DNA from 3 places in the Bradyrhizobium sp. Ash2021 genome. Region 1 is predicted to be linked to each of the others. Evidence: predicted binding sites of a transcription regulator. Region 1 holds the regulator's gene; each other region holds the start of a gene.
The links. Region 1 encodes HrcA, which represses chaperone genes, less so after heat shock. Its sites were predicted from a motif close to GTTAGCACTCNCNNNNNGNGAGTGCTAAC; they were not measured.
Positions count from the first base shown of each region.

Region 2: a site for HrcA is predicted at 4,547-4,575, ahead of NL528_RS07150 (co-chaperone GroES). Genes of this name have one in related genera too.
Region 3: a site for HrcA is predicted at 4,354-4,382, ahead of groES (co-chaperone GroES). Genes of this name have one in related genera too.

Region 1 is NZ_CP100604.1:182,782-190,331, reverse strand. Features, by position in the region: gene rdgB (RdgB/HAM1 family non-canonical purine NTP pyrophosphatase) at 1-489, opposite strand, end outside; gene rph (ribonuclease PH) at 501-1,214, opposite strand; gene hrcA (heat-inducible transcriptional repressor HrcA) at 1,459-2,547, shown strand; gene grpE (nucleotide exchange factor GrpE) at 2,653-3,249, shown strand; gene pncA (bifunctional nicotinamidase/pyrazinamidase) at 3,467-4,186, opposite strand; gene NL528_RS00870 (hypothetical protein) at 4,311-5,258, opposite strand; gene dnaK (molecular chaperone DnaK) at 5,667-7,550, shown strand, end outside.
Region 2 is NZ_CP100604.1:1,490,959-1,498,508, forward strand. Features, by position in the region: gene NL528_RS07130 (1-acyl-sn-glycerol-3-phosphate acyltransferase) at 1-384, shown strand, start outside; gene NL528_RS07135 (VF_A0006 family four-cysteine protein) at 454-888, opposite strand; gene NL528_RS07140 (malate/lactate/ureidoglycolate dehydrogenase) at 1,223-2,272, shown strand; gene groL (chaperonin GroEL) at 2,406-4,055, opposite strand; gene NL528_RS07150 (co-chaperone GroES) at 4,196-4,513, opposite strand; gene NL528_RS07155 (usg protein) at 4,768-5,052, shown strand; gene NL528_RS07160 (hypothetical protein) at 5,612-7,273, shown strand.
Region 3 is NZ_CP100604.1:2,054,035-2,061,584, forward strand. Features, by position in the region: gene NL528_RS09880 (FAD-dependent oxidoreductase) at 1-631, opposite strand, end outside; gene NL528_RS09885 (hypothetical protein) at 855-2,054, opposite strand; gene groL (chaperonin GroEL) at 2,177-3,826, opposite strand; gene groES (co-chaperone GroES) at 3,961-4,257, opposite strand; gene NL528_RS09900 (hypothetical protein) at 4,579-5,097, shown strand; gene NL528_RS09905 (protein phosphatase CheZ) at 5,289-6,059, opposite strand; gene NL528_RS09910 (L,D-transpeptidase) at 6,367-7,158, shown strand; gene NL528_RS09915 (DUF2076 domain-containing protein) at 7,228-7,550, opposite strand, start outside.

The DNA of each region.
Region 1 (7,550 bases):
ATCGTAGCCGAAACCAGCGGTGCCGCGCGGCGGCCATACCAGGGTTCCATCCGCCCGCGCCTCGACTTCCTCAAGATGATCGTCGGGCCAGGCGACGCACAGCGCCGAGACGAAATGCGCTCTGCGCTGTTCCGGCGCCGTGGCGCCGCGTTCCTGCAGCAGGCGCTCGATCCGGGTCATCGCCGCGGTGAAGTCCTTGCCCTCGCCGGCCCAGCGCGCCGAATAGATCCCGGGCGCGCCGTCGAGGGCATCGACCACCAGTCCGGAATCGTCGGCAAACGCCGGAAGGTTGGCGGCTTTCGCGGCCGCGATCGCCTTGATCGCGGCATTGGCGCGAAAGGTTTTTCCGGTTTCCTCGGGCTCGCCGAGACCCATTTCACCCGCCGATACCGCTTCCACGCCATGCGGGCCCAGCAATTCGCGCATCTCGGCGAGCTTGCCGGGATTATGGGTCGCGATCAGGAGTTTGCCGGTGATTCGACGGTGCATGGCCAATGAGACTACGCCACCGCCATTTTTTGCAAGTCGACCAGACGCGCGACACCTTTGCGCGCCAGCGCCATCAGCGCCAGAAATTCGTCCTGCGAGAACGGGGTCTTTTCGGCGGTGCCCTGCACCTCGATGATGCGGCCGTCGCCGGTCATGACGAAATTGGCGTCGGTGTCGGCCTCGGAATCCTCGGCATAATCCAGATCCAGTACCGGCGTGCCCTGATAGATGCCGCAGGAGATTGCCGCGACATTGTCGCGCAGCACATTGGCCTTGATCATGTTGCGGGTCTTCATCCAGGCGATGCAGTCGGCGAGCGCGACCCAGGCGCCGGTGATCGAAGCCGTGCGGGTGCCGCCATCGGCCTGAATGACGTCGCAATCGACCGTGATCTGGCGCTCGCCCAGCGCTTCCAGGTCGACGGCGGCGCGCAAGGAGCGGCCGATCAGGCGCTGGATCTCGACCGTGCGGCCGCCCTGCTTGCCGGCGGCGGCTTCACGGCGGGTGCGTTCCAGGGTGGCGCGCGGCAGCATGCCGTATTCGGCCGTGACCCAGCCGCGGCCCTGGCCCTTGAGCCAGGGCGGCAGCCGTTCTTCCAGGGTTGCGGTGACCAGCACATGGGTATCGCCGAACTTCACCATGCAGGAACCCTCGGCGTATTTGACGACGCCGCGTTCCAGCGACACGGGGCGCAGTTCATCGGGCGCACGGCGGCTTGGCCGCATGGGGAAATCCTCCGGAAAATCCAGTAAAAGTCGGTTCGCGGTGCTTGTAGGTGCGGGAGAGGGGCGCGGCAAGGCCGTTTAACGGAACTCTCTATCTTGGTTGTTTGACGCGTTTTCTTTACGCGAACCGGTATCCACCCCCGGATCAAGTCCGAGGGCATGCTTTGCTTGAAAACGGTCTAATACGCGCTTGTCACCGGCCTTCGGGATAGACAGATTAGAGGGCCTTGGGAGGGAATAGTTAGTGGCCCACCACGATCCGATCGGCCTGATCGCTCCGAACGCCGGTCTGGCCCAGCTCAACGAGCGCTCGCGCGACATTTTTCGTCAAATCGTCGAGAGTTATCTCGCGACCGGCGAACCTGTCGGCTCGCGCAACATCTCGCGCCTGATCGCAGTACCGCTGTCGCCGGCCTCGGTGCGCAACGTGATGTCGGACCTCGAGCAGCTCGGCCTGATCTATGCGCCACATACTTCGGCCGGGCGGCTGCCGACCGAGCTTGGCCTGCGCTTCTTCGTCGATGCCCTGATGCAGGTCGGCGACCTTACCGAACCGGAACGGCTGTCGATCCAGAACCAGCTCGCCTCCGTCGGCCGCGCGCAATCGGTCGAGGCGGCGCTCGGCGAGGCGCTGACCCGGCTGTCGGGTCTGACTCGGGCCGCCGCCGTGGTCTTGACCGCCAAATCCAATTCGCGGCTGAAGCATATCGAGTTCGTGCGGCTGGAGCCGGAACGCGCGCTGGTGGTGCTGGTCGGCGAAGACGGCCAGGTCGAGAACCGCGTGCTGACGCTGCCGCCGGGCGTTCCCACCTCCGCGCTGACCGAAGCGACCAATTTCCTCAATTCCCGGATCCGCGGCCGCACGCTGGCCGAAGCGCGGCTCGAACTCGAAACCGCGCTGACGCTGAGCCGCACCGAGCTCGATCAATTGACGCAGAAGGTGATTGCCGCGGGCATCGCGAGCTGGTCCGGCGGCGACAACGAGGAGCGGCAGCTGATCGTGCGCGGCCACGCCAATCTGTTGGAAGATTTGCACGCGCTGGAAGATCTTGAACGCGTCAAATCGCTGTTCGACGATCTCGAGACCAAACGCGGCGTGATCGACCTGCTGGGCCGGGCCGAACGCGCCGAAGGCGTGCGGATTTTCATCGGATCGGAGAACAAGCTGTTTTCGCTGTCCGGTTCCTCCACCATCATTGCGCCCTACAGCGACGCCACCGGCCGCATCGTCGGCGTTCTCGGCGTGATCGGGCCGACGCGGCTGAACTATGCCAGGGTGATTCCGACGGTGGATTACGCCGCGCGGATCGTCAGCCGCTTGCTCGGCGGCTGATCCAGCCTCGGATCAGCGCTTGATTTTCTGCCCCCAAAGCACGATATCCGGGCCAGCAAATCCCAAATTTATCCAGTTCCATGCGATTTTTCGAGAAGGCAAGCCATGACCGATCCGACCCGGCCGAACGATGACGCGGCAAATCCGGCCCAGACCGGCGAGCCCGTGGTCTCAAAGCCCTACATCATGCCCGACGATCCCGAGGAAGGATCGGTCGAGGCGTTGGCGAAGGAGGCCGCCGAATCGCGCGACAAGATGCTGCGCACGCTGGCGGAGATGGAAAACCTGCGCAAGCGCACCGCGCGCGAGGTGGCCGATGCCAGAATCTACGGCATCACCGGCTTTGCCCGCGACGTGCTCGATATCGCCGACAATCTGCAGCGCGCACTCGATGCGGTTCCGGCCGAAGCAAAAGCCAACGCCGATCCCGGCCTGAAAGCCCTGATCGAAGGCGTCGAGCTGACCGAACGTTCGCTCCTCAACGCGCTGGAGAAAAACGGCGTCAAGAAATTCGATCCGGCGGGCGAGAAATTCGATCCGAATTTCCAGCAGGCGATGTACGAGGTCCCCGACCCGTCAGTGCCCTCGGGCACCGTGGTGCAGGTGGTGCAGGCCGGTTACATGATCGGCGAGCGCGTGCTGCGGCCGGCGCTGGTCGCGGTCGCCAAGGGCGGCGCGAAGGCGGCGGCTGCGTCGGAGTAAGGCTGCGTCGCATTCCACTTCGGTGGATGGCCAGCTCCGATGTTCGTTCACCTCGCCCCGCTTGCGGGGAGAGGTCGGATTTTGCGCGAAGCGAAAAATCCGGGTGAGGGGGACTCTCCGCGAGTCCGTCTTTCACCGTCTTCGCGGAGGCAGCCCCTCACCCCAACCCTCTCCCCGCAAGAGCGGGGCGAGGGAGATCAACTTCAGCGCATCACGCCTAAGCCGCCGCGATATCGCCGGACTGGATGCGCTTGACGCCGGCCTTGGCCATGTCGGCCCAGGCTTTGGCGAGCGAGCCCTGGGTGTCGATGCCGCGGCAGGCATCTTCGACCACATAGGCTTCGAACCCGGCCTTGCGCGCATCCAGTGCCGTCCACGCCACGCAGAAATCGGTGGCGAGCCCGGCCACGAACACGCGACTGACCTTGCGGGCCTTCAGATAGGCGGCGAGCCCGGTCGTGGTCTTGCCGTCGGCCTCGGTGAAGGCCGAATAGCTGTCGACGTCCTTGTGGAATCCCTTGCGGATCACGAGCCCGGCCTGGGGGATTGAAAGGTCCTTCGATAGCGAGGCGCCGTCGGTTCCCTGGACGCAGTGATCGGGCCACAGTACCTGCTTGCCGTAAGGAAGATCGATGGTCTCGAACGGCTTTTTGCCGGCATGGGTCGAGGCGAATGAGATATGACCCGGCGTATGCCAGTCCTGCGTCATCACGACATTGGCAAAGCTCTTTGCCATCCGGTTGATGACGGGAATGACCTGGTCGCCGTCTTTGACCGCGAGGCTGCCGCCGGGCAGGAAACAATTCTGTACATCGATCACCAGCAGCGCCGATGCATCGTCGGGTTTGATCGGTGTCGCCGCTCCAGCCCGCGCAGACATAACAGTTGCGATGGTCGTCATGCCCAGACCTCCGAGAATCCGCCTTCGATCCAACATGGTACATCTCCCTGCAAGGAATTTGCGCCAGCAAATCAAATCGCCGGGAGACCGTAAAGCAGGTTTAACCGGCGTCGAACGCTCGAGTCTTCGGCAGCCAAATATCGGCTGACGGGTGTCAGGCTCAGCGCGGCTGAATTCCGTCGCGCACCGCGCGGAACCGCGGAAATGCCTTCGCCCAAACGTCGCGCGGTGAGCTGCCGATGATACGCAGCGAACTCTGGCCGCCGAAGCGCAGCCATTGCACGATGGTGACCGGCGTATTGTCCTTGCCGCTGGTGGCATCGATCCGCGTCTCGTAGCCGGGCTGGCCGTCGATGCGGACCGGTTCCGACATCGTGATCCGCCCGTCGCGCACGCCGGGGATCGTGGTTGCGATCTGCTGGGCAAAGCGGCCGCGATCGTCGGGCGATGCCGCGGTCGAGCCGATGATGCCGATGATCATGAAGGGCGCGGCTTCAAAGCCGGTCTTTTCGTCGCCGTCGGCCAGAATGAGCGCCGCCCCCGGTGCCAGCGTGCGGATATTCTTGAAATTGCTGAGCTCGCCCATATTGAACGGCATCAGGGAGAGTTGCTCGTCGACCGGGACTTCGTTGCGGATCACGGCGGTGGCAAACATCTGGCGCACGGCGTCGTCGGTATAGATCTTGGAAGCATTCTCGGGCACCTGCACGGCGACATAGCCGGAGAAGGTGGGGCCGGGCAGGATCATCGAGTAGCGCCGCACATTGGCAGCACCTTCCTTGGCGTTCTCCTTGGCGCTTTCCACGGTGTAGTAGGCGAGCCCGGCCGCGGTCTCGATGGTCTCCGGCTTGACGCCGCCGGTGCCGGCGGGATTGGCCTTGAAGGCGTTGGCGACTTCGCCATAGGCCTCGGCCGGCAGATCCGTCACCAGCACCTTGACGCCCTGATTCTCGGTCTCGAACCCGACGAATGATTTGGCTTTGACGAGGCCGACCAGCGGCACCATGCCGACCCGGGCGCCCGGCGGGAAAACCGGGTCCGCGGCAAACGCAGAACATGTAGCGGCGATGGTGAGGGCAACCGCAGCGAGGTATCGAAGTGGCGTCATGAAGGGTCTACCGGGTTTGCATTGAGGCCGTTCAATGGTCGGCCAGCGCAGCCCCTAAAAGGGTTCAAGGGCGTCGGTTCAGTCGGCCCGCTTTTAGCGGTTTTGATGTCCGTGCAACAGGGGAGGGCCTCCGTTCCCCTCATGTACTCCCGCCGCCCCGATGCGGCTTTCTTGCTCATCCGTTAACGCCGCCTTTTGGCCTGAACCGGCCCCTGCCCTGAGCTGACACAATCTTTCAAACCTCAGCCTTTTCAGGCCCCAAGGTTGCGTTCGGTCCTTGCAGCCCCAACCCCCCCTCCTATATGAGGCTCACCGTCGCAATATCGCGAGTATTTGATCGTTGGGGGTTCGGTTAGGTGCGCCGTCAGGGCCCAGCCAACCTGCCGCAAAAAGAAGGATATGAGGACCATGGGAAAGGTCATTGGGATCGATCTCGGCACCACCAATTCGTGCGTCGCCGTCATGGATGGCAAGACAGCGAAAGTCATCGAGAACGCGGAGGGCATGCGCACGACGCCGTCGATTGTCGCTTTCAGCGATGATGGCGAGCGCCTCGTCGGCCAGCCCGCCAAGCGCCAGGCGGTGACCAACCCTGAGCGCACCTTCTTTGCGGTCAAGCGCCTCGTCGGCCGCCGCTATGACGACCCGATGGTCGAGAAGGACAAGAAGCTCGTCCCCTACAAGATCATCAAGGCTTCCAACGGCGACGCCTGGGTCGAAGCCGACGGCAAGACCTATTCGCCCTCGCAGGTTTCCGCTTTCATCCTGCAGAAGATGAAAGAGACCGCCGAAGCCCATCTCGGCCAGAAGGTCGAGCAGGCCGTCATCACGGTTCCCGCCTATTTCAACGACGCGCAACGTCAGGCCACCAAGGATGCCGGCAAGATCGCCGGCCTTGAAGTGCTGCGCATCATCAACGAGCCGACCGCGGCAGCGCTGGCTTACGGCCTCGACAAGACCAAGGCCGGCACCATCGCGGTGTACGACCTCGGCGGCGGCACGTTCGACGTCTCGGTGCTGGAGATCGGCGACGGCGTGTTCGAGGTGAAGTCGACCAACGGCGATACCTTCCTCGGCGGCGAAGACTTCGACATGCGGCTCGTCAGCTATCTGGCCGATGAGTTCCAGAAGGAGCAGGGCATCAACCTGCGCAACGACAAGCTCGCGCTGCAGCGCCTGAAAGAGGCCGCCGAAAAGGCCAAGATCGAGTTGTCCTCGACTACGCAAACCGAAATCAATCTGCCGTTCATCACGGCCGATGCGTCCGGGCCGAAGCATCTGACGATGAAACTGACGCGCGCCAAGTTCGAGGCGCTGGTCGACGATCTGATCCAGAAGACCATCGAGCCCTGCCGCAAGGCGCTGAAGGATGCCGGCCTCACCGCCGGTGAGATCGGCGAAGTGGTGCTGGTCGGCGGCATGACCCGGATGCCGAAGGTGCAGGAAGTGGTGAAGCAGTTGTTCGGCAAGGAGCCGCACAAGGGCGTCAATCCGGACGAAGTCGTTGCCATCGGTGCGGCGATCCAGGCCGGCGTGCTGCAGGGCGACGTCAAGGACGTGCTGCTGCTCGACGTCACGCCGCTGTCGCTCGGCATCGAGACGCTGGGTGGCGTGTTCACCCGCATCATCGATCGCAACACCACGATCCCGACCAAGAAGAGCCAGGTGTTCTCGACCGCCGAGGACAACCAGAATGCCGTTACCATCCGCGTGTTCCAGGGCGAGCGCGAAATGGCGGCCGACAACAAGGTGCTCGGTCAGTTCGATCTGATGGGCATTCCGCCGTCGCCGCGCGGCATGCCGCAGATCGAGGTCACCTTCGACATCGACGCCAACGGCATCGTCAACGTCTCGGCCAAGGACAAGGCGACCGGCAAGGAGCAGCAGATCCGGATTCAGGCATCCGGCGGGCTGTCGGAAGCCGACATCCAGAAGATGGTCAAGGACGCCGAGGCCAATGCGGCCGAGGACAAGAAACGCCGCGAGGCGGTCGACGCCAAGAACCATGCCGACGCGCTGGTGCATTCCACCGAGAAGGCGCTGGCCGAGCACGGTTCGAAGGTCGAGGAAAGCGAGCGCCGCGCCATCGAGGACGCCGTCAGCGATCTGAAGGAAGCGCTGAAGGGCGATGATGCCGAGGCGATCAAGGCCAAGACCAATACGCTGGCGCAGGCTTCGATGAAGCTCGGCGAGGCCATGTACAAGCAGCAGGCCGAAGCCGACGCCAAGAAGGATGCGGCCAAGGACGACGTCGTCGACGCGGAATTCACCGAGGTCGACGACGACAAGAAC
Region 2 (7,550 bases), 1.3 Mb from region 1:
AAGGATATGGCCCGCCGTGCCGCCGAGGCGGTTCGGCGCGGCCGTCAACTGATCATCTTCCCCGAGGGCACGCGCAGGCCGGTCGATGCCGAGCCGCACTACAAGTCCGGCATCGGCATGATCTATGTCGATTGCGGCGTGACCTGTCTGCCGGTCGCGCTCAATTCGGGACTGTTCTGGCCGCGCCGCACCTTCATGCGCTATCCGGGCACGCTGGTGGTCGAATTCCTCGATCCCTTGCCGCCAGGCCTCTCCCGCAAGGAATTCAACACCCGCATTGCCACCGGCATCGAGGACGCCACCAACCGGCTGGTCGAGGCGGCACGCCGCGAGCAGGCGCAATTGTTCGGCCGGGTGAAGAGTTCGGCGCCGGCGAAGGGGTAGAGCGTTTTGGTGCGTCGCGCTTTGGCCGAGCGGCCAAATCCCCGGCAGTGCAGGAGAGCGGCGAACTCCTCAAGGCGGACTGGATGTGCGACATGCCGAGACAATTGCCGCAGCAGCTTCATCAGCCTGGACGCCCGACAGCTGGCGCACGAGGCAAACGTAATATCCTTTGCTGCTTTCATTCAACAAGGAGTCGCCGTTGAGTGCGAGCCAATTGCAGGCAGAACGGATGAACTGAATGGCCAGGGATGATCTCGTATCGCGGATGGCAGACAGCTCGCATTGAGCCTGTTTTTCTGTGCTGGTTTGCGCGATGACCGATCCGGAGGAAGCAAGAAGCGTTCCGGCAACGACGATGATGGTCAGAATGGCTGACAGCGGGTGAGCCCATCCTTTGACCCAGCCACCAGCACACCCATCGAGAACGCTGTGGATGCGCCAACCGGTGGCTACCTCGGCGCCCGCGGGCGGGACCGTCCGGCTTTCGCAGATCGTGCCGTGCACAAGCCCCTCCAGTTAGCGGCGTGACAAACTTCATCGATCGGGGGTGCCTTGACCGCACCAGTCAGGCAAAGCTGACGACCGCGGGTCGTAAGAGCAAGGCGTTTGGACCTATGGCCGGAATTTGTTAGCTGGCGCGGGAGGAGTCAAGAAGAACCGTCGGCGCGACATCGTTGTCTGAATTTCATGATGATGCGGCGCGTACATCGCGATCGTTGACTCGTGTCCGCAGTCGCCGGCGAACATTCTCGATGACTGGGCTCCGCGGCTATGGTTGGTTACTTGCCGACCTTGACTGTGAAGGCGCGCGCCGGCGCGCCGCGGAACGGAGAAAAGCATGATTGTCGACCACGTCAGGCTGCGTGCGCTTGCCAACCGCAACGTCACGGCGGGTGGCAGTTCGCCTGCCGAGGCAGCCATTGTTGCCGAGCATCTGGTCGAGTCCAACCTGCGCGGCCATGACAGCCATGGCGTCGGGATGCTGGTCGCCTATGTGCGCGACCTGGAGGGCGGGACGCTGAAGGTCAACCAGACGCCGGAGATCGTGTCGGACACCGGCACCATCTCGGTATGGGATGCCCGCGCCGGCTACGGCCAGGTGGTCGCCCGCCAGGCGGTCGAATGGGCGATCGAGGCGGCGCAGAAGCATGGCGTTGCGGTGAACGGGTTGCGCAACGCGCACCATATTGGCCGCGTCGGCGCCTATGGCGAGATTGCCGCAGGAGCGGGAATGGTGGCGCTGCACTTCGTCAACGTCGCTTCGGGACCGCCACCGGTCGCGCCCTTCCGCGGCCGGGAGGGCAGGTTCCTGACCAATCCGGTCTGCATCGCGATTCCGGGCACCGATAACAACGCGTCGATCCTGCTCGATTTTGCCACCAGCCGGGTGGCCCTGGGAAAGGTGAGGGTTGCGCACAATGCCGGCAAGCCGATGCTCGACGGCGCGTTGCTCGACCACAAAGGCCAACCCACCACCGACCCCTCGGTGATGCACAGCGAGCCGCGCGGTGTGGTGTTGCCTTTCGGCGAGCACAAGGGCTCCGGATTGGCGCTCGTGTGTGAACTGTTGGCGGGGGCCATTGTCGGCTCGGCGAGTGTCACCACGCCAACGCCGCCCGAGCGCGGCATCATCAACGGTATGCTGAGCATCGTGATCGATCCCGGCAGGCTTTCGATGCGCGACAGCATGATGAGCGAGATCGACGCCATGATTTCCTGGGTGAAATCGGCCAAGCCTGCCGACCAGGATCTCCCGGTCCTGGTCGCCGGCGAGCCCGAGCGAATGGCCCGCGCCGCGCGCATCGCCGATGGCATCGAAATAGATGACACGACCTGGGCCCAGTTGTCAGCGATCGCCGAACGCTATCAGATTCGAGTGGATACCTGAGCGGGCAGACGGGGTAGCGGGCTAGGGGCTATCGTTTCTGACCGATATCGTCGAGATGGACGTGTAGCCAATGCAGAAAGGCCCGGCATCGTTGCCGGGCCTTTCTCATTTGAACCAGCTCTGAACGGCTGGCTTAGAAGTCCATGCCACCCATGCCGCCCATGCCGCCGCCACCCGCAGGCAGGCCGCCGCCCGCGTTCTTCTTCGGCACTTCGGCCACCATGGCTTCTGTGGTGATCAGCAGCGCCGCGACCGAAGCTGCGTTCTGGATCGCGACGCGAACCACCTTGGTCGGATCGATGATGCCCTTGGCGACCAAATTGCCGTACTCGCCGGTCTGCGAGTCGAAGCCGTAGGAGTACTGATCCTTTTCGAGGATCTTGCCGACAATCACGGAACCGTCTTCACCGGCGTTGATCGCGATCTGGCGGGCCGGCGCGGACAGCGCCTTGCGCACAATATCGACGCCGGTCTTCTGGTCATCGTTCTTGGTACGCAGCCCCTTGAGATGCTCGGAGGCACGCAGCAGCGCGACGCCGCCGCCCGGCACGATGCCTTCCTCGACCGCGGCGCGGGTCGCATGCATCGCGTCATCCACCCGATCCTTGCGTTCCCTCACCTCGACCTCGGTCGCGCCGCCGACGCGGATCACCGCGACGCCGCCAGCGAGCTTGGCCAGACGCTCCTGCAGCTTCTCGCGGTCGTAGTCCGAGGTGGTTTCCTCGATCTGCGCCTTGATCTGCTGAACGCGGGCTTCGATGTCGGCCTTCTTGCCGGCGCCGTTGACGATGGTGGTGTTCTCCTTGTCGATCATCACCTTCTTGGCGCGGCCGAGCATCTGCAGCGTGACGTTCTCGAGCTTGATGCCGAGATCTTCCGAGATCGCCTGACCGCCGGTCAGCACCGCGATGTCCTGCAGCATGGCCTTGCGGCGATCGCCGAAGCCCGGCGCCTTGACGGCGGCAACCTTGAGACCACCGCGGAGACGGTTCACAACGAGCGTGGCCAAGGCCTCGCCTTCGACGTCTTCGGCGACGATCACCAGCGGCTTGCCGGTCTGCACGATCGCTTCCAGGAGCGGAAGAAGTTCGTTCAGGCTGGAGAGCTTCTTCTCATAGACCAGGATGTAGGCATCGTCCATTTCAACGCGCATCTTGTCGGCGTTGGTGACGAAGTAGGGCGAGATGTAGCCGCGGTCGAACTGCATGCCTTCGACGACCTCGAGTTCGGTCTCGAGCGACTTGGCTTCTTCAACCGTGATGACGCCCTCGTTACCGACCTTCTTCATGGCGTCGGAGAGGAACTTGCCGATCTCCGCGTCACCGTTGGCCGAGATGGTGCCGACCTGAGCGATCTCCTCGTTGGAGGTGACCTTCTTGGAGTTCTTGACGAGGTCGGCGACCACGGCGTCCACAGCCAGGTCGATACCGCGTTTCAGATCCATCGGATTCATACCGGCGGCAACCGCCTTGGCGCCTTCGCGCACAATGGCTGCGGCCAGCACGGTCGCGGTGGTGGTGCCGTCGCCGGCAGCATCGGCCGCCTTGGAGGCCACTTCGCGCACCATCTGTGCGCCCATGTTCTCGAACTTTTCTTCAAGCTCGATTTCCTTGGCGACGGTGACGCCATCCTTGGTGATGCGGGGAGCGCCGAACGACTTGTCGAGCACGACGTTGCGGCCCTTCGGACCGAGCGTGACCTTCACCGCGTTGTTGAGAATTTCGACGCCGCGCAGCATGCGGTCGCGGGCATCGACGCCGAATTTGACTTCTTTGGCTGACATAATGATCTCCGTTTTCAACTCGTCAGATCCCGAGGTCCGCGCCAATGGGCGGGTTCTTGAGGGATGAGATTTGGACGGGCCTCTTCCTTCGAGACGCCGGCTGCGCCGGCTCCTCAGGATGAGGGAATGGGCTAAAGCGCTTAAGCGGCCTTCTTCTTGGCGGCGGGAACGTCGGTGAGGACGCCCATGATGTCGCTTTCCTTCATGATCAGCAGTTCCTGACCATCGAGCTTGACCTCGGTGCCGGACCATTTGCCGAACAGCACGCGGTCGCCGACCTTGAGGTCGATCGGGATGAGCTTGCCGGCTTCGTCGCGGCCACCCGGGCCGACGGCGACGATTTCGCCCTGCGAGGGCTTTTCCTTGGCACTGTCCGGAATGATGATGCCGCCTGCGGTTTTGTCTTCGGCATCGATGCGTTTGACCACGACGCGGTCGTGGAGCGGACGGAATTTCATGCGATCCTCCTTGGCTTTTGTGATTATTTCTGGATTGGCAGTCGCAATGAACGAGTGCTAGCCGCTCTTCACATACGCCTGTGGCACTGGGGCGCAAGGGCTTTCGCCCACGATGTTTGAGGAGGAACGCTTGCGGCGATTGCTAGCAGGCGAAGGAATCTGCTGCTAACGCGTTGATTACTATGACCTATTGAACGTTTTCGTTCCTGGCGAATTGAGAATCATGCAACTGTCTTGGTTGGCTGGAGGTTGCCATGGTCGAGAAAGATGCGGTTTCCAAGGATTTCAGGAAGCAGGTCTTGGGCTACGGACTGACGACAGCGGAAATCGTTTATCGCCGTCCGGATCGTCGCTGGTTGCTGCAAACTTACGTCTGGCAGGACTACGATATGTTTCCAAATTTCCCGGTGCTAAAGCATTTTCTCGCGTTCTGGGAAACAAAGCTCGAAGGCCCGCTGTTTGCGGTCACCGTCGCGCACTCCAAACTGATCAAGCCAGCCGAACTACGCGCCGTGGATGGAGTCTTCCGGCTGCATTAACGCGAGGGCGCACGGCTTTGGGGTGATCACTGTCGCTCATGCGCAAATTGCTTTCGGGAAATTCACTCTCTTCAAGCGGGCCAGTTCAGCGAGATCACAATCCCGTATTTTCTGCTCGCCGGCGACGACGAGGTAATCGAATAAGTGCGTGGAAGTGGACGCCAGGCGTCAGCGGCGTAGATGGGTAACGGGCTGATGCGTTCTCCTCAGCGTCTCACTCAAGAACAGGAAGCGATCATGAATTCCGGTTTTTGCCGGTGAATGTCAGCTCACCGGGGAATATCGGAAGTGACGCGCGCTGCGAATGTCAGCTTATCCGGCGGCGCTCCCGACAATATCCTGGATGATCCCACAACCAATCGCCTCGAACCTCGGACTCCCCTCAAACCTTCCACATCCATTCGCGTCGCGTTCTTACGACTGTAATGGAGCACAGGCAGGGTCCTTTCGCCCTGGAGCAGCAAGCATTGCTGCGGGCGAAGCATGGGAGGTTGCGATGAATGGTGCAGGATCGCGTTTTCTAGCCCAGATGCCGGTTTTTCAACCAGGTTTGGCAGTAATGGTCGTTTTATCGAGCGTCGCGGGAGCCACGGTTGCTCTTGCTGACGACGATGGTGTTCAATTCAGGCCGGGAAATTTGCTGCTGAGCCGTTCCGTATACGACAACAATCCGGCAAATGTCGCGGTGGGGACACAACTGCCGCCCAACTGCGTCGCGCCCATTTGCGTGGCCGCGACGAACGACGGCTCTTATCCGTATGTCTGGAACAATTCGCTCGTTGACGGCAGCTTCGGCATCACCGCGAAAATCGTGCTCGATCAACTCAAGCCGTCCGGCGAGTTGATCAACTCGCTCGAAGTGCCCAACAGCTCGGACCGCGGTCCCCTGACCAGGGATCAGATGGTGACCAGCTTTCCGTCCAAATCCGAGATCGCGCTAAACCTTTCGACCGACGGCCGGGTCGTGACGTTCATGGGATACCTTGCGCCCGTCGATGCCCTCGATGTTTCGAATTCCAACACGGCTGCGGTGGTCGATCCCACCAACCCCGTTCCCGGAAGCAATTACCGCGTGGTTGCAGAACTTGACGAACATGGTCGGTTTCGTTTCACGAAAACCAATGCGTATAGTGGCAACAACGGACGCGCCGCGATCCTGAACGACAACGGCGGAGCGCGCATTGTCTATACGGCGGGCAACGCCGGCAACGGCGCAAATCCTCAGCCAAACGGGATCATTATTGGCGCCGGATTGCAAATCCTGACCGCGGAACGGAACGCACTCGTCGCGCAGAACCCGGGCCTGCCGACGCCCGTCGGCAGCTTCAACATCACGCAACTGGGGCTGACCGCGGACAAGATCGGCAAAGACACCAATTTCCGGGGCCTCTCGATCTTCAACAACGTCATCTATACCACCAAGGGCAGCGGCGGTAACGGCATCAACTCGGTCTACTTCATCGATGCGACCGGCTTCGATGCGAACGGCAGGCCGCTGGCATGCCCGAACGGCGTCGGCGTACCGAAGGCGATCGCAAGCCTGCCTGCGACGCCGATCCCTTACGACGCTTCACAGCTGCAGACGAAGGGGGTCGTCCCCTACAACATGTGCATCCTTGCGGGCTTCCCGACGAATTTGGCGAAAAAAGCGACGTCGTTCCCGTTCGGAGTCTGGTTCGCCGATGCGAAGACGCTCTACGTCACCGACGAAGGCGACGGCACCAGCAGCTTTGATCCGGCGTCCGGCAAGTACAAGGCGGCCGCCGCGCAAACCGGCGCGGGACTGCAGAAATGGGTGTTCGACGCCAACCTCCGCGCGTGGAAACTGGCCTACGTACTGCAGGCCGGGTTGAACCTTGGCGTGCCATACACGGTGACCGATTATCCGAGCGGCCAAAATCCCAAGACCGGCCTTCCCTGGTCGCCCGCCAGCGACGGCCTTCGCAACATCATGGGGCGCGTCAATCGCGATGGTACCGCAACGATCTGGGCGATCACCTCGACCGTCAGTGGAAACGGCGACCAGGGTGCTGATCCGAATCAACTGGTCATGATCAGGGATAAATTAGCTGCAACCAGCCTTCCCGCGGGCGAAACTTTCACGGTGATTCGAACGGCGCGCTTTGGCGAAGTGCTCCGTGGCGTTTCGTTTACGCCAGGAACTGATCGCGATCATCTGCCCGACGATCACGATCACGATCGGCACGCCGACGCCGACTGACAATCAACGGGCTCGTGCAGTCAACGGTCAGCCGGCACAAAACTGGCGGCCGACCGTTGATGCCGATCGCTGCCGCCGCGGCACGATCGGCCGCGATACGGACAATTCGCTCGGCGAATGACCCAGAGCGCACGCGTTACCCCGGCCAAGCTGGCTGTCCGGGTGGTATCCGAAGACAAACGGCGCTAGGATCGGAAAGTTACACGCGGCGCTGCGATTTTGTGTGCATTTTTCGAAATGGCCGCGCCAACGCGTCGCGTTATAGCGAGGAGGGCAA
Region 3 (7,550 bases), 1.9 Mb from region 1:
GCCGCTGCGAGCCGCCCTGCACGAAGCGTCCGCCGCTCAAAAGGTAACTTCCCTGCGCCCTGGCAAAGAAGCTCCACCACAGCGATCCCGGGTCGTCGTGGAAATAAGAAAGATTGGCCGCCAGCGCGCATTTGACGGCTTCATTGTCGCCGAACAATTGATCGAGTTTTTGCGACAATGACTGCGGCGCTTCGTCGGATGAGGCTGCGGCCGCCGCGGACGCGATGCTCTCCATTTCGTCGAGCAGTTGCTGGATACCGGCCCGCGCCGCCGGAAATCGCTTGGTCAGCGCAGTCCGCGCCGCGGCAAAATTGTCCGGCAGCACAAACGGTTTTTCGAGCGGGCCGCCGCGCACTTCGTAGAGCGCGCCGGCCGGGATCCATTTGACGGCATCGAGCACGCCGGCGCGCGTCAGCACGGCGTGCTTGGGATCTCTGCTATCCTGAGGGTTGCTGGTTTCCTGCAACGAACCTTCGATGAAGAGATCGCCGGACTTGTAGCTCGACGCCGCGCCGCCCACCGAGTTGCTGCGCTCGATCACAAGCACTTTGCGTCCGGCGCGTGCGAGGATCGCCGCCGCCGTCAAGCCGCCAAGGCCGGCGCCGATCACCACTACATCATAACGCGCCATTCGGCCTGAACCCCTGGAACCCGTGTACGGAGATGGTTCATTGCCGCAATGGCGCAGCGTGTCAAACGCGCTGACGGCATGGCGCAAGTGCTCTATAGCGTTTCCAGCGAAGTGGATACCGGTTCGCGTGAAGAAAACGCGTCAAAAATAAATAGAGCCTCCGTTCCGATCCAAATCGGAACGGAGAAGGCTCGGAAACTGTCCCGGGAGTTATGAAAACGGCCTATTTCCAGACCGATTTGTCGGCATCCCAGCGCTGGCCTTTGAACTCCTTGGCCAACGCGTCGACCGAGCCGTTGTCGTTCTTGGGCTCGCCGCCTTCCTCGTCGCCGCTGGACTCTTCGGACAGGTTCAGCCGGGGACCCGCAGCTTCGTCCGATGTCGTGATCACCGGGCTCGAGATCCACAGGATCAGCCGGTCGGATGCGCCCGGTTTGTCCGGCGACACCAGCGCCGTGATCTCGACGCTCTCGGTGAGGCCCAGCGCGGGATAGACCTGGCTCGGACGCTTGAAGGTCAGTTTCAGTTTTCCGGTATTGGCGTTCCACGCCGCGGCGTCCGCTTTCGCCGCAAGCGTCCTGGCCAGCACGCTGGAAACCGCCGACGCGATCTTGTCCTTGTTGATCTTGTCGCCGTCGCGCCATTCCGCGGCGGCAAAGCGGATGGTGCGATCCATCTCCATGCTGCCGCTGGTCCAGCCGGCCGCAATCACGCCGGGCGCCGACTTCGCCCTGGCGATCAGGGCGGCGGCGTGATCGGGATCGACGGTGAGGTTGATGGTCTGCTCGCCGGCGCGCATCGCATCGCAGGACACGGTGAGGCTGCCAAGGCCGACCTCGACGGCCTCGCCCTTCAGGCTCTTCAGGTAGTCCAGCGCCGCGTCGAGCTTGACCCGCACGCCGACTGATTCCGGCGAGACCTCGGTAAAGTCCTTAGGAGCCGGCGTGATGCCGTCATCGGTGGTCTGGTTGTCGAGAAACTCCTTCTCGCTGAGATCGGAATTGTCCGAAGACGTCACCTCGGTCACGGTCTGGCCGACGGTGATCTGGCCGCGGAATTCGAAACTGTCGCCGGTGGGCTTGCGCGTCAGCTTGATGGTGACCGGCAGTTTATCGCTGACGGTTTGCGTGGCGCCGGTCAGGTTCTGGCCGTTGACGGCGAGGTTGGCGACAAACCGGTCCTTGCGGTCGGAACCTTTCTCGGCGGGGTAGCAGACATCGAGCACGGCCGCGGTGACGTTCTTGCCCTGGCGGGTTTCCTTCAGGACCACGTCGGCATTGCCGTCCATCAATCCGTCGATCGAGGTGAAATATCTAACCTCGTTGGCGCCGGGCGCGGCCTTGGAGGGGAGTTTCATCTGGGCCAAGGCGAAGTCCGGCGAGGCCGTCACCAGACCGAACAGGCAGAGCAGGAGCGCGCGCATCTGAAATTCCTCGAAAGGACAGAATCGGTATGGTCGTAGTTACCAAACCTCGATGTCATTAGCCAAAAAGAAGGCCGCCCGGAGGCGGCCTTCGATTTCATCAGAGGTAACGGACGGGGGCTTTAGAAGCCCATGCCGCCCATTCCACCCATGCCGCCGCCACCACCGCCCGGCATCGGAGCCGCCGGCTCCTTCGGCAGTTCGGCGACCATGGCTTCGGTGGTCACCAGCAGGCCGGCCACGGAAGCCGCGTCCTGCAGGGCGGTGCGCACCACCTTGGCCGGGTCGATGATGCCCTTGGTGACCATGTCGACATATTCCTCGGTCTGGGCGTCAAAGCCCCAGGTCTCCGACTTATTCTCGAGGATCTTGCCGACCACGATCGAGCCTTCGACGCCGGCGTTCTCGGAGATCTGGCGGACCGGGGCTTCCAGCGCTTTCAGCACGATATTGATACCGGCCTGGACGTCGGAATTGTCGTTGGTGAGACGGCCGACCGCCTTCTTGGCGCGCAATAGCGCCACGCCGCCGCCGGGCACGATGCCTTCCTGCACCGCGGCGCGGGTCGCGTTGAGGGCGTCCTCGACGCGATCCTTCTTCTCCTTCACCTCGATCTCGGTCGCACCGCCGACGCGAATGATCGCGACGCCGCCGGCGAGTTTTGCCAGACGCTCCTGCAGCTTCTCGCGGTCGTAGTCCGAGGTGGTCTCCTCGATCTGCGCCTTGATCTGGCCGACGCGGGCTTCGATGTCCTTTTTCTTGCCGGCGCCGCTGACGATCGTGGTGTTTTCCTTGTCGATCACCACTTTGCGCGCGCGTCCCAGCATGTTGATGGTGACGCTTTCCAGCTTCATGCCGAGCTCATCGGAGATCAGCTGACCGCCGGTCAGGATCGCGATGTCTTCCAGCATCGCCTTGCGGCGATCGCCGAAGCCGGGCGCCTTGACGGCGGCGACCTTGAGCCCGCCGCGCAGGCGGTTGACCACCAGCGTCGCCAGCGCCTCGCCTTCGACGTCTTCGGCGATGATCAGGAGCGGGCGGCCAGACTGCACCACCGCTTCGAGCACCGGCAGCATCGACTGCAGGCCGGACAGCTTCTTCTCGTGCAGCAGCACGTAGACGTCCTCGAGCTCGGCCGTCATCTTCTCGGCATTGGTGATGAAGTAGGGCGACAGGTAGCCGCGGTCGAACTTCATGCCCTCGACGATATCGACCTCGGTCTCGAGCGACTTGTTTTCCTCGACAGTGATGACGCCTTCGTTGCCGACCTTCTGCATCGCCTGCGCGATCATCTTGCCGATGGCGGCGTCGCCATTGGCCGAGATAGTGCCGACCTGGGCGACCTCGGCGGAGGACGCGACCGGCTTGGCGCGCTTTTCGATATCCTTGACTACGGCCGCGACCGCGATGTCGATGCCGCGCTTCAGGTCCATCGGGTTCATGCCGGCGGCGACCGACTTGCCACCTTCGCGCACGATCGCCTGCGCCAGCACGGTCGCCGTGGTGGTGCCGTCACCGGCGGTGTCGTTGGTCTTGGAGGCGACTTCGCGCAGCATCTGCGCGCCCATGTTCTCGAACTTGTCCTCGAGCTCGATTTCCTTGGCGACGGTGACGCCGTCCTTGGTGATGCGCGGGGCACCAAAACTCTTTTCGATGACGACGTTGCGGCCCTTGGGGCCGAGCGTCACCTTCACTGCGTTGGCGAGGATATCGACGCCGCGCAGCATGCGATCGCGGGCGTCTCCGGAAAATTTAACGTCTTTGGCGGCCATGGTTGATTGCTCCTGGGAAATGAACCTCATCCTGAGGAGCGGGCCTTGGCCCGCGTCTCGAAGGATGAGCTTGTGGAATGTCACCATTCGAGACGGCAGCTTCGCTGCCTCCTCAGGGTGAGGTCAGTGTGTTGTCAGGCCAGCACGCCCATGATGTCGGACTCCTTCATGATCAGGAGCTCCTCGCCGTCGAGCTTGACCTCGGTGCCCGACCATTTGCCGAACAGCACGCGGTCGCCGACCTTGAGATCGATCGGGATCAGCTTGCCGGCTTCGTCACGGCCGCCCGGGCCGACCGCGGTGACTTCGCCCTGCGAGGGCTTTTCCTTGGCGCTGTCGGGAATAATGATGCCGCCCTTGGTCTTCTCTTCGGCATCGATACGCTTGACCACGACGCGGTCATGCAGCGGACGGAATGTGGATTTAGCCATGACATTTCCTCTTGGAGGCTTGGTTTCAGGTCTGGTTCATTGAGACTGGCGCGTAATGCCGGCTGGTCGACACCGCGGGGCAGGAGGCCCCACGCCTTTAGCAATCATGGTATTGGAGTGCTAATTGTGGGTCGGGGAATATGGCTTGGCGCCGATCCTGTCAAGCAAGAGGGTTTAAGGCCTTGGTGAGGCCAATATAGGATGCTCACTGGGAAACCAAATCGGAGCGGCGACGTATTTTAATGGACGTCATTGCTCCGGCTGACGTTTTGCGCTTGGCTGCATGACGGGTGCGGCCGGGAAATTGCTCGGGGGAATGCGATGATCGGGTTACGGAATGCGCGCGCGGTTGCCAACCTGGCGGCCGCCTCGGCGCTGTCGATATTCCTGGGGGCGTGCGGCAGCATGAGCCTGCCGTCGCTATCGTCGAACACCACGGCTGAACCGACGGAACCCGGGGTCGCCCCGGAAATGCCGGCGAGCATCCGGGCCGACGAAATCGTCGGCCGTTGGGGCCTCGCCTCGTTCCAGAATCCGACGGATCGCGCCCGCACCGAAAAGATGGCGAAGGACCAGTGCAGGCAACCCTACGTGATCGGCGCCGGCCAGTCCGGCGGCGTGGTCATGCATCTGGCCGACCAGGCGACGCCGCAGGAACTGCGGCTGAAGGGCAGCCCGAGCGGCAAGAATTACATCGGTCCGGCGGGGCCGACCCCCGGCGAGCAGGACCGCGAGATCGTCTCGTTCGACGGCCGCGTCCTGATCACCCGCTTCATCGACAAGGATGCCGCGACCCGCTACGGCAACATGGTCTATGTCCGCTGCGCGCCAAGGGCGTGATTCCCGACGTGTCATTCCGGGGCGATGCGCAGCATCGAACCCGGAATCTCGAGATTCCGGGTTCGCCTCTTCGAGGCGCCCCGGAATGACGGCGTAAACCAAGCGTTCCAATAAAAAAACGCCGGCATCGCGCCGGCGTTTCGTCGTTCGGAGGACGGTGCCGCCGGGAGTTGCCCCGACGCGTCCAAAATTCAGTCGAACAACGCGTCGATGTCGTCCTGGGAAGCGTGACCGACGTCGCCGTCCAGCTTCGGGCCGTTGAGCAGCTTGGCGTCGCCTTCGCGGTGATCGACGATCGGCGCCGCGTGGGCCTTGATGGCGTCGACGCCACCCCAGATTTCCATCATCACGGTGATGTGGCTTTCGATGAACTTCATCGCACCCATCACCTTGCTGATGCGCTGGCCGGTGAGATCCTGGAAGTTGCAGGCCTCGAAGATCGAGATCACGCGTTCCTGGATTTCCTCACTGAGCAGCTTCTGCTGGTCCGGCGAGGTGTTCTTGGACAGCGCGGTCGCAGCCTGATCGATCGCCTCGGTGGCTTCGAGAATCTGCTGGGTGGCCTGTTCGGTGCCGCCGACCACGGCGCCGAGCTCGCCATTGACCTTGGCCATTTCGCCGCCGTCGAAGCTCTTGCCGTGCAGGGTTGCGATTTCGCGCTTGGTGCGGTTGATGGCGTCGTGGATCAGGTCGAGCTCGACCTTGAGCTTTTCGCACTGCTCGATCTGGGCGCGATAGGTTTCCAGGAGCGTGTGGGCTTCGGCAACCTCGCGCGCGACCGACGCTTCGGCGGTTTCGGTCACCGCGGCGCGGCCGGTGCCGTTGGCCATCTGGGCGCGGATGGAGCGGAGCTCGGCCATGATCTCGCGATGCATCGGGCCGATGTCCTCGCCGTCGGCGGACATTGGGACTTCGCCCATAATGGCTTCTTCAATACGAAAACGCTTGCGACTGACCGACATGAGTTTTTTCCCACCCCTTCACTCCCAATGTTTTACGCAGATGCGATTTAACGTGAGGTTCACGCGCGGGAACAGGCCGCCGCGTCTTTGCCCGCCGCTGCACACCATCGATTAACCATCCGCGGCCTGCGTTCACTCAAAATAAACGCTACCGGACAAATCCGCGCGCGATTGACGACGTGGTGAATCGAAACGCCGTTTCCGTTTACCAAACCGATGCGGTTTTGATTTTAATTGATCGCGTGCAACGGCGGCGTTCAGACGCTCCCAAGAACTGAACAGTGACGAAACAGTACAGAGTACGTCGATGAAGAAAATGTCCCTTGCGCTGCTGGCCAGCGCGTCCTTCCTGGTTGCGGGTCCTCATCAAGCACTGGCGATCGATGTCGCGCCGCTTCCCGAACCTGCAATAGTCTACGCCAATCAGCCCGCGCCGCCGGCGCCGGTGCGGATGGCCTCCGCCGAACGCTCCAACATGGGCGGCGGCTTCATCGAATTCCTGTTCGGCGACGGACCGGGGCAAGGCAACCTGCAGCAGCCGATGTATCAGCAGCAGCCTGGATACGGCGCGCGGCGTTCGCTGCTGCCGCCGATGGACCCGCAGCAATCGATGCCGCAGCAGGAAGAAGCGGCCGATCCCGCGCAGCGTCCGTTCGATCCCAGATATGAAAAGCAGGTGGTCGAGTATCACGGCAAGGAAGGCGCCGGCACCATCGTCGTCGACACGCCGAACAAGTTCCTGTTCCTGGTGCAGGGCGACGGCAAGGCGTTGCGCTACGGCATCGGCGTCGGCCGGCCCGGCTTCACCTGGTCCGGCGTCAAGACGATCTCGGCCAAGAAGGAATGGCCGGCCTGGACGCCGCCGCCGGAAATGCTGGTGCGCCGTCCCGACCTGCCGCGGCACATGGAAGGCGGTCCGCAAAATCCGCTCGGCGCGCGCGCGATGTATCTGGGATCGTCGCTCTATCGCATCCACGGCTCCAACGAGCCCTGGACGATCGGCACCAACGTCTCGTCCGGCTGCATCCGGATGCGCAATGAAGACGTGATGGATCTCTACGGCCGCGTCGGCGTCGGCACCAAAGTCGTCGTCATCTGATTGCGGGGAACTCAATCAAAAACGGCCGCTCGATCGAGCGGCCGTTTTCTTTTTGAGGGATGAATCGGCTCAGGCGTAGTCAGAACCGCCGTCGTCATCAAACCCGTCGGAATCGTGATCCATGTCGTTGTCGTTGTCGTCGTCGTTCGACCCCTGGTCGAGCAGGCCGGCGCGCGAACTGGAGCCATCGTCGGCGCGCTGTCCGGAGGAACCGATGTCGTTGATCCCGGCATCCCGCGCCAGGTCGCTGCCCGATTGATCGCTCCACGGCTTCTGGCTGCCGCCAAGTCCGGTAGAATCGGCGAAGGCTTGATGGCCGCCGCCGCCCATCATCGAACGGATGCTGCCGAGCAGCAGCGATCCGCCGACCATGCCGGCCGCGGCCGCAGCCG